3 regions of the Streptosporangium sp. NPDC049376 genome follow, and region 1 is predicted to be linked to each of the others. Evidence: predicted binding sites of a transcription regulator. Region 1 holds the regulator's gene; each other region holds the start of a gene.
The links. The regulator HrcA, encoded in region 1, represses chaperone genes, less so after heat shock. The targets are predictions, from matches to a motif close to TTGGCACTCTCNNNNNGAGAGTGCCAA.
Positions count from the first base shown of each region.

Region 2: ACIBVQ_RS13850 (FmdB family zinc ribbon protein) is a predicted target of HrcA. The motif match lies at 1,471-1,497, and genes of this name have one in related genera.
Region 3: groL (chaperonin GroEL) is a predicted target of HrcA. The motif match lies at 1,086-1,112, and genes of this name have one in related genera.

Region 1 is NZ_JBITMT010000001.1:262,636-267,166, forward strand. Features, by position in the region: gene ACIBVQ_RS01095 (hypothetical protein) at 56-784, opposite strand; gene hrcA (heat-inducible transcriptional repressor HrcA) at 980-1,993, shown strand; gene dnaJ (molecular chaperone DnaJ) at 2,006-3,148, shown strand; gene ACIBVQ_RS01110 (16S rRNA (uracil(1498)-N(3))-methyltransferase) at 3,182-3,928, shown strand; gene ACIBVQ_RS01115 (hypothetical protein) at 3,954-4,531, opposite strand, start outside.
Region 2 is NZ_JBITMT010000004.1:202,793-207,323, reverse strand. Features, by position in the region: gene ACIBVQ_RS13855 (potassium/proton antiporter) at 1-1,405, shown strand, start outside; gene ACIBVQ_RS13850 (FmdB family zinc ribbon protein) at 1,525-1,836, shown strand; gene ACIBVQ_RS13845 (MFS transporter) at 1,848-3,845, opposite strand; gene ACIBVQ_RS13840 (S-methyl-5'-thioadenosine phosphorylase) at 4,221-4,531, shown strand, end outside.
Region 3 is NZ_JBITMT010000004.1:27,489-32,019, forward strand. Features, by position in the region: gene thrC (threonine synthase) at 1-11, shown strand, start outside; gene ACIBVQ_RS13100 (MoaD/ThiS family protein) at 33-308, shown strand; gene ACIBVQ_RS13105 (cold-shock protein) at 699-899, shown strand; gene groL (chaperonin GroEL) at 1,223-2,848, shown strand; gene ACIBVQ_RS13115 (HelD family protein) at 3,088-4,531, opposite strand, start outside.

The sequences.
Region 1 (4,531 bases):
GGCCGTCAGCCACCTCTCGCAGGGGATCACGTGGGACGGTAGCAAAGAGCGGGCATCACCTGCCGTAGGCTCCGGGCTGTCCCCACTGGGCCGCCGCGGCCGCGGCCTGGCGCTTGCGGGCGCCGCTGCGCTTGACCAGCACGACGATCGTCACGATGACGGCCAGCAGGAACCCGATCCCCGGCACGCCGAACAGCATCAGCGTGCCGCCGATCACCGAGTCGGCCACGATCTCCTTGCCCACGCCGAACTTGGCGTCGACCCCGCCCGAGGTGGTGCAGGTGATCGGGTAGTCGCCCGCCTTGTCCACCCCGATCCGCAGGGCGAGCTCCCACAGCTGCCCGTCGGCGGTGACGGTCTGCTGGAAGCTCGGCCGCTGGAGCTTGACGGTTCCCGGGGCGCCCTCGATCTGGCACTCGAAGTTCGTGCCCTTGGCCGCGGCGACGTAGATGGCGGGCTTGTTCGCCGGGTCGATGCTGACGGTCGTCTTCTGGTCGGGGCCGAAGGAGGAGGTCGGGGCGGCTTCGGTGACCGCGTTGAAGAGACCGCCCGCGAAACCGACGAAGCCAATGATCACGCTCAGCACGAAGAGCAGCCACACGCCGACGATCCAGCCGACGCTGGGCTTCACCTTCGGCGGCGGGCCCTGGGGGGCGCCGTATCCCGGGGGCGGGTAGCCGAAGGAGGGGCCGCCCTGCTGGTACTGCTGTTGCTGCTGGTGGGGCTGGCCGTACGGCTGCTGGGGGGTGCCGTAACCCGAAGGAGATCCGAAATCATTGGACATATACCTAATTGTGGCCCTTACCACTTGGATAGCGATAGCAGCTGACTTGACAATGGCTTGCTCCAGGACCCGCTCCCGCCCATCCTGGTGCCGTGTTATCGCACCCCCCGGGCTGGAGCCGTACACTTGGCACTCGGGAACACCGAGTGCCAGACCTGGCGTTTCCCGTCCGAGCGCAGGTAGGAGGTGAGCACGTTGGTTGACGACCGCAAGCTGGCGGTCCTACGCGCCATCGTCGAGGACTACGTGTCCACCAATGAGCCGGTCGGCTCGAAGGCTCTCGCGGAGCGTCACAACCTGGGTGTGTCCCCCGCGACCATCCGCAACGACATGGCGGTGCTGGAGGAGCAGGGCTACATCGCCCAGCCCCACACCAGCGCGGGCCGGGTGCCGACGGACAAGGGCTACCGGCTGTTCGTCGACCGCCTCTCCCAGGTGAAGCCGCTGTCCGGCGCGGAGAGGAGGGCCATCGAGAGCTTCCTCGCGGGCGCCGTCGACCTCGACGACGTCGTGATGCGCACGGTACGGCTGCTGGCCCAGCTGACCCGTCAGGTCGCCGTGGTCCAGTACCCCACGATCTCCAACTCCAAGGTCCGCCACGTCGAGCTGGTCCCGCTGAACGAGCACCGCCTGATGTTCGTGCTCATCACCAACACCGGGCGGGTCGAGCAGCGCGTGGTGGAGCTGCAGGAGGTCATCGACGACAACCGCGTGGCGCACCTGCGCGCGGTGCTCAACGCCTGCCTGGACGGCTGCGGGCTGGCCAGTGTTCCCGACATGGTCGCCGACCTGCCAGAACGGCTGCCCGCCGAGGACAGGCCCGTCGCGGCCACCATCCTTTCGGTCCTGCTTGAGTCCCTTGTGGACCGGCATGATGAGAAGATCGTTTTCGCCGGGGCCGCCAATCTCGCGGGGGCCGACTTCACCGTCGGGCTCCGCGACGTGCTGGAGGCCCTGGAGGAGCAGGTGGTGCTCATGCGCCTGCTCGGTGAGACCTCGGACCTGTCGGCGCTGACGGTGCGCATCGGCTCGGAGAACCCCTACACGGGTCTCCAGGGCACATCCATCGTCGCCGCCGGATACGGTTCGGGTGGCAAGCAACTGGCCCGGCTCGGTGTGCTGGGTCCGACACGTATGGACTACCCGGTCACGATGGGCGCGGTGCGCGCGGTGGCACGCTACGTCAGCCAGATCCTGGCTGCATCCTAAGAGGTCAACTAAGTGGCTACTAAGAGTGACTACTACGGCACCCTGGGGGTGCGGCGCGACGCCAGCGCGGAGGAGATCAAGAAGGCCTACCGCCGCCTGGCCAGGGAGCTGCATCCCGATGTGAACCCCGACCCTGAGACCCAGGAGCGGTTCAAGGACATCACCCAGGCCTACGAGGTGCTGTCCGACCCCAACAAGCGTCAGATGTACGACATGGGCGCCGACCCGTTCTCCTCGGGCGGCGCGGGCGCCGGAGGCTTCGGCGCCGGCTTCCCCTTCAGCGACATCATGGACGCCTTCTTCGGCGCGGCGGGCGGCGGCGCGGGGCGCGGTCCCCGCTCGCGGGCCCGCAGGGGCCGCAACGCCACCATCAGGGTCGAGCTCGACCTGCGGGAGGCGGCCTTCGGCACGACCCGCGAGCTGGTGGTCGACACCGCGATCCTGTGCGAGGTCTGCACCGGCTCCGGCGCGGCGGCGGGCACCCACCCCGACACCTGTGACGTCTGCCACGGGCGCGGCGAGGTCTCCCAGGTCACCCGGTCCTTCCTCGGCCAGGTCATGACCTCCCGTCCCTGCCCGCAGTGCGGCGGGTTCGGTTCGATCATCCGCAACCCCTGCCAGGAGTGCTCCGGCGACGGCCGGGTCCGCACCCGGCGGACCATCAAGGTCCGCATCCCCGCGGGCGTCGAGGACGGCACCCACATCCAGCTCGCCGGCGAGGGCGAGATCGGTCCCGGCGGCGGCCCGCCCGGTGACCTGTTCCTGGAGATCGTCGAGCGCCCCCACGAGACGTTCGAGCGCCGCGGCGACGACCTGCACTGCACCGTGCAGATCCCGATGACCGCCGCCGCGCTCGGCACGATCCTGACGCTGGAGACACTCGACGGCGCCGAGGAGCTGGACGTCCGCCCCGGCACCCAGTCCGGGCAGACCATCCCGCTGTACGGCAAGGGCATCCAGCGCCTCAACGAGACCGGCAGGGGAGACCTGCTGATCCACGTCAACGTCGAGACTCCCGCCCGTCTCGACCAGGCTCAGGAGGAGCTCCTGCGCGAGCTGGCCAGGCTCCGCGGCGAGGAACGCCCGCCCGGCAAGTTCGCCCCCGGCCAGCAGGGCTTCTTCTCCCGCCTGCGGGACGCCTTCAATGGCCGCTGATCCGGCGGGCGCCCGCGGGGCCTGTGAGGGTCGATGACGGTTCCGGTCTTCCTGGCGGAGCCGGGTGACCTGGCCCGGCGGGAGTTCGTCTTCGGCGGCCCCGAGGGCCGCCACGCGGCTGCCGTACGGCGGCTGCGGGCGGGGGAGCGGCTCGACCTCACCGACGGCGCGGGGGCGGTCGCCGAGTGCGTCGTGCTCGACGCGGGCAAGGACTCGCTCCGGGTGGAGGTGCTGCGCCGCTACGAGGTCGTGCCGCCGCGCCCCCGCCTGGTCGTCGTGCAGGGCCTGCCCAAGGGCGACAGGGGAGAGCTGGCCGTCGAGATGATGACCGAGGCCGGGGTCGACGTGATCGTCCCCTGGTCCGCCGCCAGGTGCGTCACCCAGTGGAAGGGCGAGCGCGCGGCCAAGTCCCTGGCCCGCTGGCGCTCGACCGCGCGGGAGGCGGGCAAGCAGTCCCGGCGCTTCCTGCTGCCCGAGGTGACCGAACCCGCGACGACCTCCCGGGTCGCCGCCCTGCTGGCGGAGGCCGCGCTCGGCGTCGTGCTGCACGAGGAGGCCGCCACGCCGCTGTCCACCCTTCCCCTGCCCGCAGGGGACGACGGCGACATCGGAGACATCGTCGTGGTCGTCGGTCCCGAGGGCGGCGTCACCGAGGAGGAGATCGCCGCCTTCCGTGAGGCGGGGGCGGTGGCCGCGCTGCTCGGGCCCACGGTGCTGCGCACCTCGACGGCGGGCGTCGTCGCCGCGGCAGTGCTACAGGCCCGTACCGGCCGCTGGTGACGGGGCTCGCCGGGGCGCGAACGCCTCAGGGACGGGCCGCGGGGGCGGGAGAGGAGTCCGTCTGCACCGGGGTCCGCTGGGGGTCCTGAGGGCACTCGCCGGCCGCGCAGGGAGCCTCGGAGGGGCCACCCGTCTCCGAGGGCTCCGGCGGGGCCGGGGTCTCGGTCGGCTCCCCACACCCCTTCTGCGTCTCCTCGGGTTCGACCGTGGTGCCGGGAGAGGTCGTCCCGCAGGTCGGCGACGGTGACGGCTTGGGAGTCCTGGACGGCTTCGCCGACGGCTTCGGGCTCGGCGTCCCCGACTTCGAGGCCACCGGAGGCGCGGAAGGCGTGACGCCGGGCCTGGCCGGGGCGGGGGACGGCCCGGCGGTCCGCAGCGGAGGCCGCGACGTCGCGGACATCTCCGGGCTCGTCGGCACGGTGAAGTTGACCTCGTTGCTGTGGACCTGCTTCGTGTCGTGACGGAACTGCGGCACGACCACCACGACCGCCGCCGCGACGAGGACGGCCCCGGCGACGGAGGCTCCGGCGCGCCACCACATCAGCCCGCGGAGCCCGCGTCGCTCTATGCGGGCGCGGATGATCTCCAGACCGTCCGGGGAGG
Region 2 (4,531 bases), on a different contig from region 1:
CTTCCTGGCCTTCGGTCTGCTCATCGGTGAGTCCGGCCTCGGGCTCCAGTTCGAGAACCCGGTGCTCGCCCAGCAGATGGGCCTGATCGCCCTGGCGGTGATCCTCGCCGAAGGTGGCCTGACCACCAACTGGAACCACGTACGGCGCTCCATTCCCACCGCGCTCGTGCTCGCGACCGTCGGGGTCGGGGTGAGCATCGCCACCGTCGCCGCCGCGGTGCACACCCTGCTCGACATGGACTGGCGGACCTCGCTGCTGCTCGGCGCGGTCCTCGCCTCGACCGACGCCGCGGCGGTGTTCTCCGTACTGCGCCGCCTGCCCCTGCCCTCCCGGCTGGCGGGCATCCTCGAAGCCGAGTCCGGGTTCAACGACGCGCCGACCGTCATCGCGGTCATGCTGCTGAGCGCCGCCGCCTCCCCCAGCCTGGGAGAGGCACTGCTCATGGTCGCCGTCGAACTGGCCGTCGGAGCGGTCGTCGGCCTGGCGGTCGGGCCGCTCGGCGTCTACGCGCTGCGCCGTATCGCGCTGCCGATCTCCGGCCTGTACCCGATCGCGGTGCTCGCGCTGGCGTTCGTCGCCTACGCGGGCGCCGTACTCCTGCACGGCAGCGGTTTCCTCGCGGTCTACCTGGCCACCCTGGTCATGGGCAACTCCCGGATGCCCCACCGCGCCTCGTCGAGGGGCTTCGCCGAGGGCGTCGCCTGGCTGGCCCAGATCGGCCTGTTCGTCATGCTCGGCATGCTGGCCAGCCCTTCCGAGATGCCGTCGGCGATCATTCCGGGCCTGGTCGCCGGACTGATCCTGGTCGCCGTCGCCAGGCCGCTCTCGATCGTTGTCTCCGCCCTGATCGTCAGGAGCGCGCGGATCGACCGGCTCAACTGGCGGGAGCAGGCCTTCCTGTCCTGGGCGGGACTGCGCGGCGCGGTGCCCATCGTGCTGGCGACCATCCCCTGGGCGGCCAACTCGGTGCACAACGGCGTCGCGAAACTCGTGTTCAACGAGGTCTTCGTGATCGTCGTCGTCTACACGCTGCTGCAGGGGCCGACGCTGCCCTTCGTCGCCAAGGCCCTCGGCCTGTCGACACCGGACGAGGCACGTGACCTTGAGGTCGAGTCCGCTCCCCTTGAGGAACTCAACGCCGACCTGCTGCAGGTCAAGGTGCCGCCGACCTCCAAGCTCCACGGCGTCGAGGTCTTCGAGCTACGGTTGCCGACCGACGCCCAGGTCACCCTGATCGTCAGGGACGGCAGGACGTTCGTTCCCTCGGACTCGACGAGGATCAGGATCGACGACCAACTCCTGATCGTGACGACCGCGGCCTGCAGGGAAACGGTCGAGCGCAGGATGAAGGCGATCAGCCGCCGGGGCAAGCTGGCGGGCTGGTTCGGCGAGCGGGGCAGCTGATCCATTCATTCCCGCCCGGAATGCGACAGATCCGACTCGCGTTTATGCTTGTCGGCTGCCTATCATTAGCAGTCGCGTCAGTAGAGTGCCAGACGGCGCGGATCGAAGGAGGAGGAACGGTGCCCACCTACCAGTACGCCTGCAGCGCATGCGGCAACGAGTTCGACATCGTCCAGAAGTTCTCAGACGACGCGCTCACCGAGTGCCCGTCCTGTGCCGGTGAGCTGCGCAAGGTGTTCTCCGCGGTCGGCATCGTGTTCAAGGGCTCCGGCTTCTACCGGACCGACAGCAGGTCCTCCTCGACCAGCACGGTGAGCTCGTCCTCGACGTCCGCCTCCTCCGGCTCGTCCGGAGAGTCGAAGTCAAGCGAGTCCAAGCCGAGCGAGTCCAAGCCCGCCGCCGCCGGCACCCCGGCTCCCGCGGCCTCCTAGCGCGGCACCCGTCACGCTCCGGCGGCTCCTCGGGGGCGGTCGGAGGCAGAGCCGAGCATCTCGTGGGGCAGCCTGTCCAGCAGCTCACGAAGCCCTGGATGCCGCGCGGGGTCCCAGTCGTCGATCATCCGCCGCAGCCCCTCGCGGGCCTCGGCGACAAGTGCCCCGGCCACCCGTTCACCGGCCGGGGTCAGTTCAAGGCGCCCGCCGCCGTCGGTACGGCGGGCCAGCCCTCGCGTGACGAGCAGATCCGCGTACGGCCTCCCCCTCTCGACCGTGACCCCCGCCCGTTCGGCGAGTTCCACGCTTTTCTGACCGCCCCCGGTGCCCAATCTGGCGATCAGCCACACCGAACCCGGCGGCAGGTCGAGACCGGCCGTCTCTCCAAGACGGCGGTAGTAGTCCCGGCGCATGTCCGCGTCGGCCAGTCGCCACAGCCCGCGTTCCACCTCGCGCAACGAGGAACGCTGCGCGGACACCGCGCCGTAGCACTCCCCCAGGTCCACGGGCCTGGTGGTCTCGCGCAACGGCACCTCGGGCAGCAGCCAGGCCGCTGCGAAGGCCACCAGCGCGACGGGCGCGGTGTACAGGAACACCCCGGCGATCGCGTCCGAGTAGGCCGCCAGGAACGCCGCCATGGCCCCGGGCTCCAGCCTCCTGACGGCCGTCGGGTCCGACTGGACCGCCGTGGCGACCCCCGGCGGGAGCCGTACGGTCCGCGACAGCCGTACGAGGTCGTCGGTCAGCCGTGAGGCGAAGACCGTGCCCGCGACGGCGACGCCGAAGGAACCGCCGACGGAGCGGAAGAAGGTGACCCCCGAGGTGGCCACCCCCAGGTCCTCGAAACCGACGGCGTTCTGCACCACGATCACCAGCACCTGCATCACCAGGCCGATGCCGACGCCCAGTACGAGCAGGTAGACGCTCAGTTCGAGGACCGGGATGTCCACCCGGACCCGGGAGAGCAGGCAGAGCCCGAGCGTGGTGACCGCGCCACCCGCGATCGGGAAGACCTTGTACCTCCCGGTCCGGGTGATGATCTGACCGCTGACGATCGAGGTCACCAGCATGCCCGCCATCATCGGCAGCAGGTGGATGCCGGACCACGTGGGCGAGACCCCCTGCACGACCTGGAGGAACAGCGGCATGTAGGTGAGCGAGCCGAACATCGCGAAGCCCACGGCGAAGCCGATCAGCGACGCCACGCCGAAGGCCCTCGACCGGAACAGATGGGGCGGCAGCACGGGCTCCCTGGCCCGGTTCTCCGCCCGCCACCAGAGGGTCAGCAGGAGCGCCGCCACCAGCACCAGGCCGACGACGACCGGGTGGGTCCAGGGGTAGACGGTGCCGCCCCAGGTCGTCACCAGCACCAGACAGGCGGCGGCCGAACCGAGCAGGACGATGCCGAGATGGTCGATGACGTGGTGGGTCCGTTCCGTGTCCTGGGGCAGCGCGGAGGAGATGACGGCGAACGCCACAACCCCGACCGGCAGGTTGACGTAGAAGACCCAGTGCCAGGACAGACGGTCGACGAACAGGCCGCCGAGCAGCGGCCCCGCGACGCTGGAGACGGCGAAGACCGCGCCGAAGAACCCCTGGTACCTCCCACGCTCCCTGGCCGGCACGACGTCCCCGACGATCGCCTGGGCCAGCACCATGAGCCCGCCCCCGCCGAGCCCCTGCAGGGCGCGGAAGCCGATCAGCTGTCCCATGTTCCGCGACAGGCCGCACAGCGCGGAGCCGATGAGGAAGATGACGACGGCGGCCTGGAAGAGTCCCTTCCTGCCGTACTGGTCGCCGAGTTTGCCCCACAACGGCGTCGAGACCGTCGAGGCCAGCATGTAGGCCGTGACCACCCAGGAAAGCTCCCCGAGGCCGCCGAGGTCGGCCACGATCGTCGGAAGCGCGGTGGCGACGATGGTCTGGTCGAGGGCGGCGAGCAACATGCCCATCATGAGCGCCCCGATGACGAGCCCCACCCCGGCCCCCGTACGGCGCGCGACATCCATGCCGTTCCCCTACCCACGGCTCTTGTTTCCGTACGGCATGCCCTGGCAGGGATCAGCCAGGTTTGTTTATCCGGGCCATGTCTGTCCCGGCGGCGCCCGTCGTGTCCGGCCCCTCACGGTTGTCGGATCGCCCCGGAGGGATCGGCTTTACGACAGGACCCTGCTGAACCGTTTTCGCGACGCTTTCACCTGGATCATGGGCTTTTATGTGACCCACCGCCCTTGACCGTTTTCATAGCGGGTTTCACGATCCATGACGCTGTTGTCCAGGATCACGGCCCGGTTTTCCACAGGGAGAATGTGCTCTTCTCCAGTTATCCACAGGGCGCGCATGGGCCTCCTCAACGGCTCGTCGATAACGCTAATCTCGGCGCCATGGTCACCAAAGCGGACATCGGAGTCATCGGCGGCTCAGGCTTCTACTCTCTGCTCGACGACGCGGCAGAGGTCGAGGTAAGCACCCCCTACGGCCCGCCCAGCGACGTCATCACCGTCGGCCGGATCGGATCGCGGTCGGTCGCCTTCCTGCCCAGGCACGGCCGCGACCACCGTTTCGCCCCTCACCTCATCCCCTACCGCGCCAACCTGTGGGCCCTGCGCTCCCTGGGTGTCCGCCAGGTTCTGGCCCCCAGCGCGGTCGGTTCCCTGCGTCCCGAGCTCGGCCCCGGCACCCTGGTCGTTCCCGA
Region 3 (4,531 bases), on a different contig from region 1:
TCGTCGCCTAGAGCTCTGAAAGGTACTGAATTATGAGCGTTTCTGTACGGATTCCGACGATTCTCCGTACGTACACCGGCGGCGCGGCCGAGGTGAACGGCGAGGGCGGGACCCTGCGTGAGGTTCTGCAGAAGCTCGACGCCGACTTCCCCGGGATCGGTGCCCGTATTCTCGATGAATCGGGCAAGATTCGCCGTTTTGTGAACGTCTATGTCGGTGATGAGGATGTCCGTTTCGCCGACAACCTCGACACGGTGACGCCGTCCGGCGTTCAGGTCTCCATCATTCCGGCGGTCGCCGGAGGCTGATCCCGGCGGAGGCCGCGCGGGGCCCTGGGCGGGCCCTGGACGGCCTCCCGGATCCCGATGTCGTCCACTGTCATGGAACGGCGCCCCCGGAACACCCTCACGACACCCGCACCGGCCTGGCCGCGTGCGGGTGTCGTCTTTTGTGATGCAAGCTCACATTTTTGTGCGAAGACATAATGTAATATTTAACTAACTAGTAGTGATAGCAAAACTATGTTGGCGTGTTGAATGCGTCCGTAAAGCGGTAGTTTGCTGGTTGACTCTGTTGCCCCACGGGCTCTCACAGGTATGGTCGAGGGCGATCGACGTAGGCGATGTCTCCGCCTCGGAGATTGAGGACCTCGCGAGAGGAATGGGCGACGTCCTCAAGCCCAGTAAGAGGAGTCGGAAGTGGCGCAAGGCACCGTCAAATGGTTCAACGCGGACAAGGGCTACGGCTTCATCGCGGTAGACGGTGGTAAGGATGTTTTCGTCCATTACTCCGCGATCATGATGGATGGCTACCGTGCGCTCGAACAGGGCCAGAGGGTCGAGTTCGAGATCACGCAGGGACAGAAGGGACCTCAGGCGGAATCGGTCCGGACGGTCTGATCTCGTCCTCCGTCAGCTCGTCGGGAACCCGCTGGCGCATCCCGCGGCAGCGCAGTTCGCGCGGATCGCCCTCGGCATGTCGGCCCGGCTCGTCGCTCCCATCGGCGGGCCGGGCCTTCGCCTAAGCTGACACTCAGGTCAAAGGTCCTTGGCTTGCACTCGTCGGGGGAGAGTGCTAAACAGTGGTTAGCACTCCTCATTGGAGAGTGCCAAACCTGGATCGAGACGATGGGGCCCGCCGAACGGAGTCGCGGGCCCGTATGCCGTCGCGGGCGTCGCCTCGGTCTGGTGCAAGCCACCCTGTGTTTGGGAGGTCTAGCCGTATGGCAGCCAAGATGATCTCGTTTGACGAGGACGCCAGGCGCGGTCTCGAGCGTGGCATGAACCAGCTCGCGGACGCTGTCAAGGTGACCCTCGGCCCCAAGGGCCGCAACGTCGTGCTGGAGAAGAAGTGGGGCGCCCCCACGATCACCAACGACGGTGTCTCCATCGCCAAGGAGATCGAGCTTGAGGACCCGTGGGAGAAGATCGGGGCCGAGCTCGTAAAGGAAGTCGCCAAGAAGACCGACGATGTCGCGGGTGACGGCACCACCACGGCCACCGTGCTTGCTCAGGCGCTGGTCCGCGAGGGCCTGCGCAACGTAGCCGCGGGCGCCAACCCCATGTCCCTGAAGAAGGGCATCGAGGCCGCCGTCGAGCGTGTCTCCGAGGAGCTCTCCAAGCTGGCCAAGGACGTGGAGACGAAGGCGCAGATCGCCTCCACGGCCTCCATCTCCGCGGGTGACCCGCAGATCGGCGAGATGATCGCCGAGGCGATGGACAAGGTCGGCAAGGAAGGCGTCATCACCGTCGAGGAGAGCAACACCTTCGGCCTTGAGCTTGAGCTCACCGAGGGCATGCGCTTCGACAAGGGTTACATCTCGCCCTACTTCGTGACCGACCCGGAGCGCATGGAGGCCGTCCTCGACGACCCCTACGTCCTCGTCGTCAACTCCAAGATCTCCGCGAACAAGGACCTGCTCCCGGTCCTCGACAAGGTCGTGCAGGCCGGCAAGCCGCTGCTGATCATCGCCGAGGACATCGAGGGCGAGGCGCTGGCGACCCTGGTCGTCAACAAGATCCGCGGCCTGTTCCGCTCGGTCGCCGTCAAGGCTCCGGGCTTCGGCGACCGCCGCAAGGCCATGCTGGGCGACATCGGCATCCTGACCGGTGCCCAGGTCATCAGCGAGGACCTCGGTCTGAAGCTGGAGTCCACCACGCTCGACCAGCTCGGCCGCGCTCGTCAGGTCATCGTCACCAAGGACGAGACGACGATCGTCGACGGTGCCGGTGACGCCGAGCAGATCGCGGGCCGGGTCAACCAGATCCGTGCCGAGATCGACAACACCGACTCCGACTACGACCGCGAGAAGCTGCAGGAGCGCCTGGCCAAGCTGGCCGGTGGCGTGGCGGTCATCAAGGCCGGTGCGGCGACCGAGGTCGAGCTCAAGGAGCGCAAGCACCGCATCGAGGACGCCGTGCGTAACGCCAAGGCGGCCGTCGAGGAGGGCATCGTGCCCGGCGGTGGCGTGGCGCTGCTGCAGGCCGGCGCCAAGGCGTTCGACAAGCTCGAACTGGCCGGGGACGAGGCCACCGGTGCGGCGATCGTGCGCAAGGCTCTTGAGGAGCCGCTGAAGCAGATCGCGGTCAACGCCGGTCTTGAGGGCGGCGTCGTGGTGGAGAAGGTGCGCAACCTGACCCCCGGCGAGGGCCTGAACGCCGCCACGGGCGAGTACGTCAACCTGTTCGAGTCGGGCATCATCGACCCGGCGAAGGTGACCCGTTCGGCGCTGCAGAACGCCGCCTCGATCGCGGCGCTGTTCCTGACGACCGAGGCCGTCATCGCCGAGAAGCCCGAGAAGGCCGGTGCCGCTCCCGCCGTTCCCGGCGGCGGCGACATGGACTTCTAGTCCGGAGCTTTCCCAAAAGAGGCGACCCCGAGGTGTCGGGGTCGCCCCTTTTTGTTTTCCACCCGATTTCTCACCGGCCCGTAAGGCGGGCCTTTCCGGTCGGCCAGGTGTTTTACCCGGGCCGGGCGTGCGTTTCACGGCCGCCGCGTTCGGAGACCGGACGTTTCCGGCCGCCAGGGCCTTCGGGAGGGGTGGCCTTTTCGGCCGGACGGACTTTCACGGCACGCAGGGGGAACCGGTCAGCGGAGCTGGGCGGGCAGGTCGCCGGTGTGCAGGACGGTCAGCGAGGTCACCGCCCTGGTCAGAACCACGTAGAGACGGGCGAGGCCGCGTGGTTCCGCGGCCACGATGTCGGCGGGCTCGACCACGATGACGTGGTCGTACTCCAGGCCCTTGGCCAGGCTCGCGGGGATCACCAGGAGCCGGTGCTCCTCGGTCGCGTCCTGGCTCAGCACCCGGTGCTCCACGGCCTCCAGGATGGCGGAGACCTCGGCCACCGCGGCATCGGGGGCGATCACGCCGATCGAGCCCTCGCGGGAGAGTGTCGCGCCCACCACCTCCCTCAGGGACGCGGCCAGGTCCGCGGCGGGCCGTACGGTGAGGGAACCAACGCCGGGTCGCAGCGAGCGGGGCGGGGCGAGGCCGGGGGCGACGGAGGGCAGCAGCCTGGCCGCGTAGTCGAGGACCTCACGGGGAACGCGGAAGCCGAGGGTCAGTTCGGTGACCACGCCCTCCTCGAACCCCAGGTGGGCCAGGACCTCCTTCCACGAACGGGCCGACCAGGGGGTCGTGCCCTGCGCGAGGTCACCCAGGACCGTTGCCGACCCCGTACGGCACCGCCGTCCCAGCGCCCGCAACTGCATGGCCGACAGGTCCTGGGCCTCGTCGACGACCAGGTGACCCAGCGGGGCGGTCCGCTCGATCATGTCGCCGAGCTCGTCCATCAACGCCCCGTCGGCGGCCGACCACTTCGCGGAGCGGAAGGTCTTCGACGGCTTGGCCCACAGCAGCACGGCCTGTTCCTCGGCGGTCAGGTCGTCCCTGGCCGAGTCGGCGAGGAAGGCGGGGTCGCTGAACAGCCGGTGGAGGACCTGCTGCGGGGTCACCTTCGGCCACACCGTGTCCACCAGCTGCTTGACCGGCTTGGACCTGGCGACGGCGTCCTGCACCCGGTCGTCGGGGGACTCGCCGCGCTGTTCCATCCGGACGAGGACCGCGTGGGCCAGCCGCTGGGCCAGGGCCGCGCGGCCCGGGGCGTAGCGGGTGGTGCCGCGCAGGGAGGCGACGATCTCGCGGACCTCGTAGTCGGCCACCCGGTAGCGGTTGACCCCCTTGGTGAACAGCACGCCCTCGGTCGGCTTGACGATGTACGCCCACAACGCGCGGTTGAGCACGGGCACCATCCGGGCGTCGCCCTTGATCGCGCTGACCGCGGGGTCCTCGGGCGTCGCGTGGTCGCCCAGGATGTCGGCGACGGTGGTCTGGTCGACCTTGACCTCGCCGAGCGCCGGAAGCACCGAGGAGATGTAGGACAGGAAGGCCCGGTTGGGGCCGACGATCATCACACCGGATCTGGCCAGCCGTTCCCGGTGGGTGAAGAGCAGGTAGGCGGCCCGGTGCAGGCCGACCGCGGTCTTGCCGGTGCCCGGCGCCCCCTGGACGCACACGGTCGTGCCCAGTTCG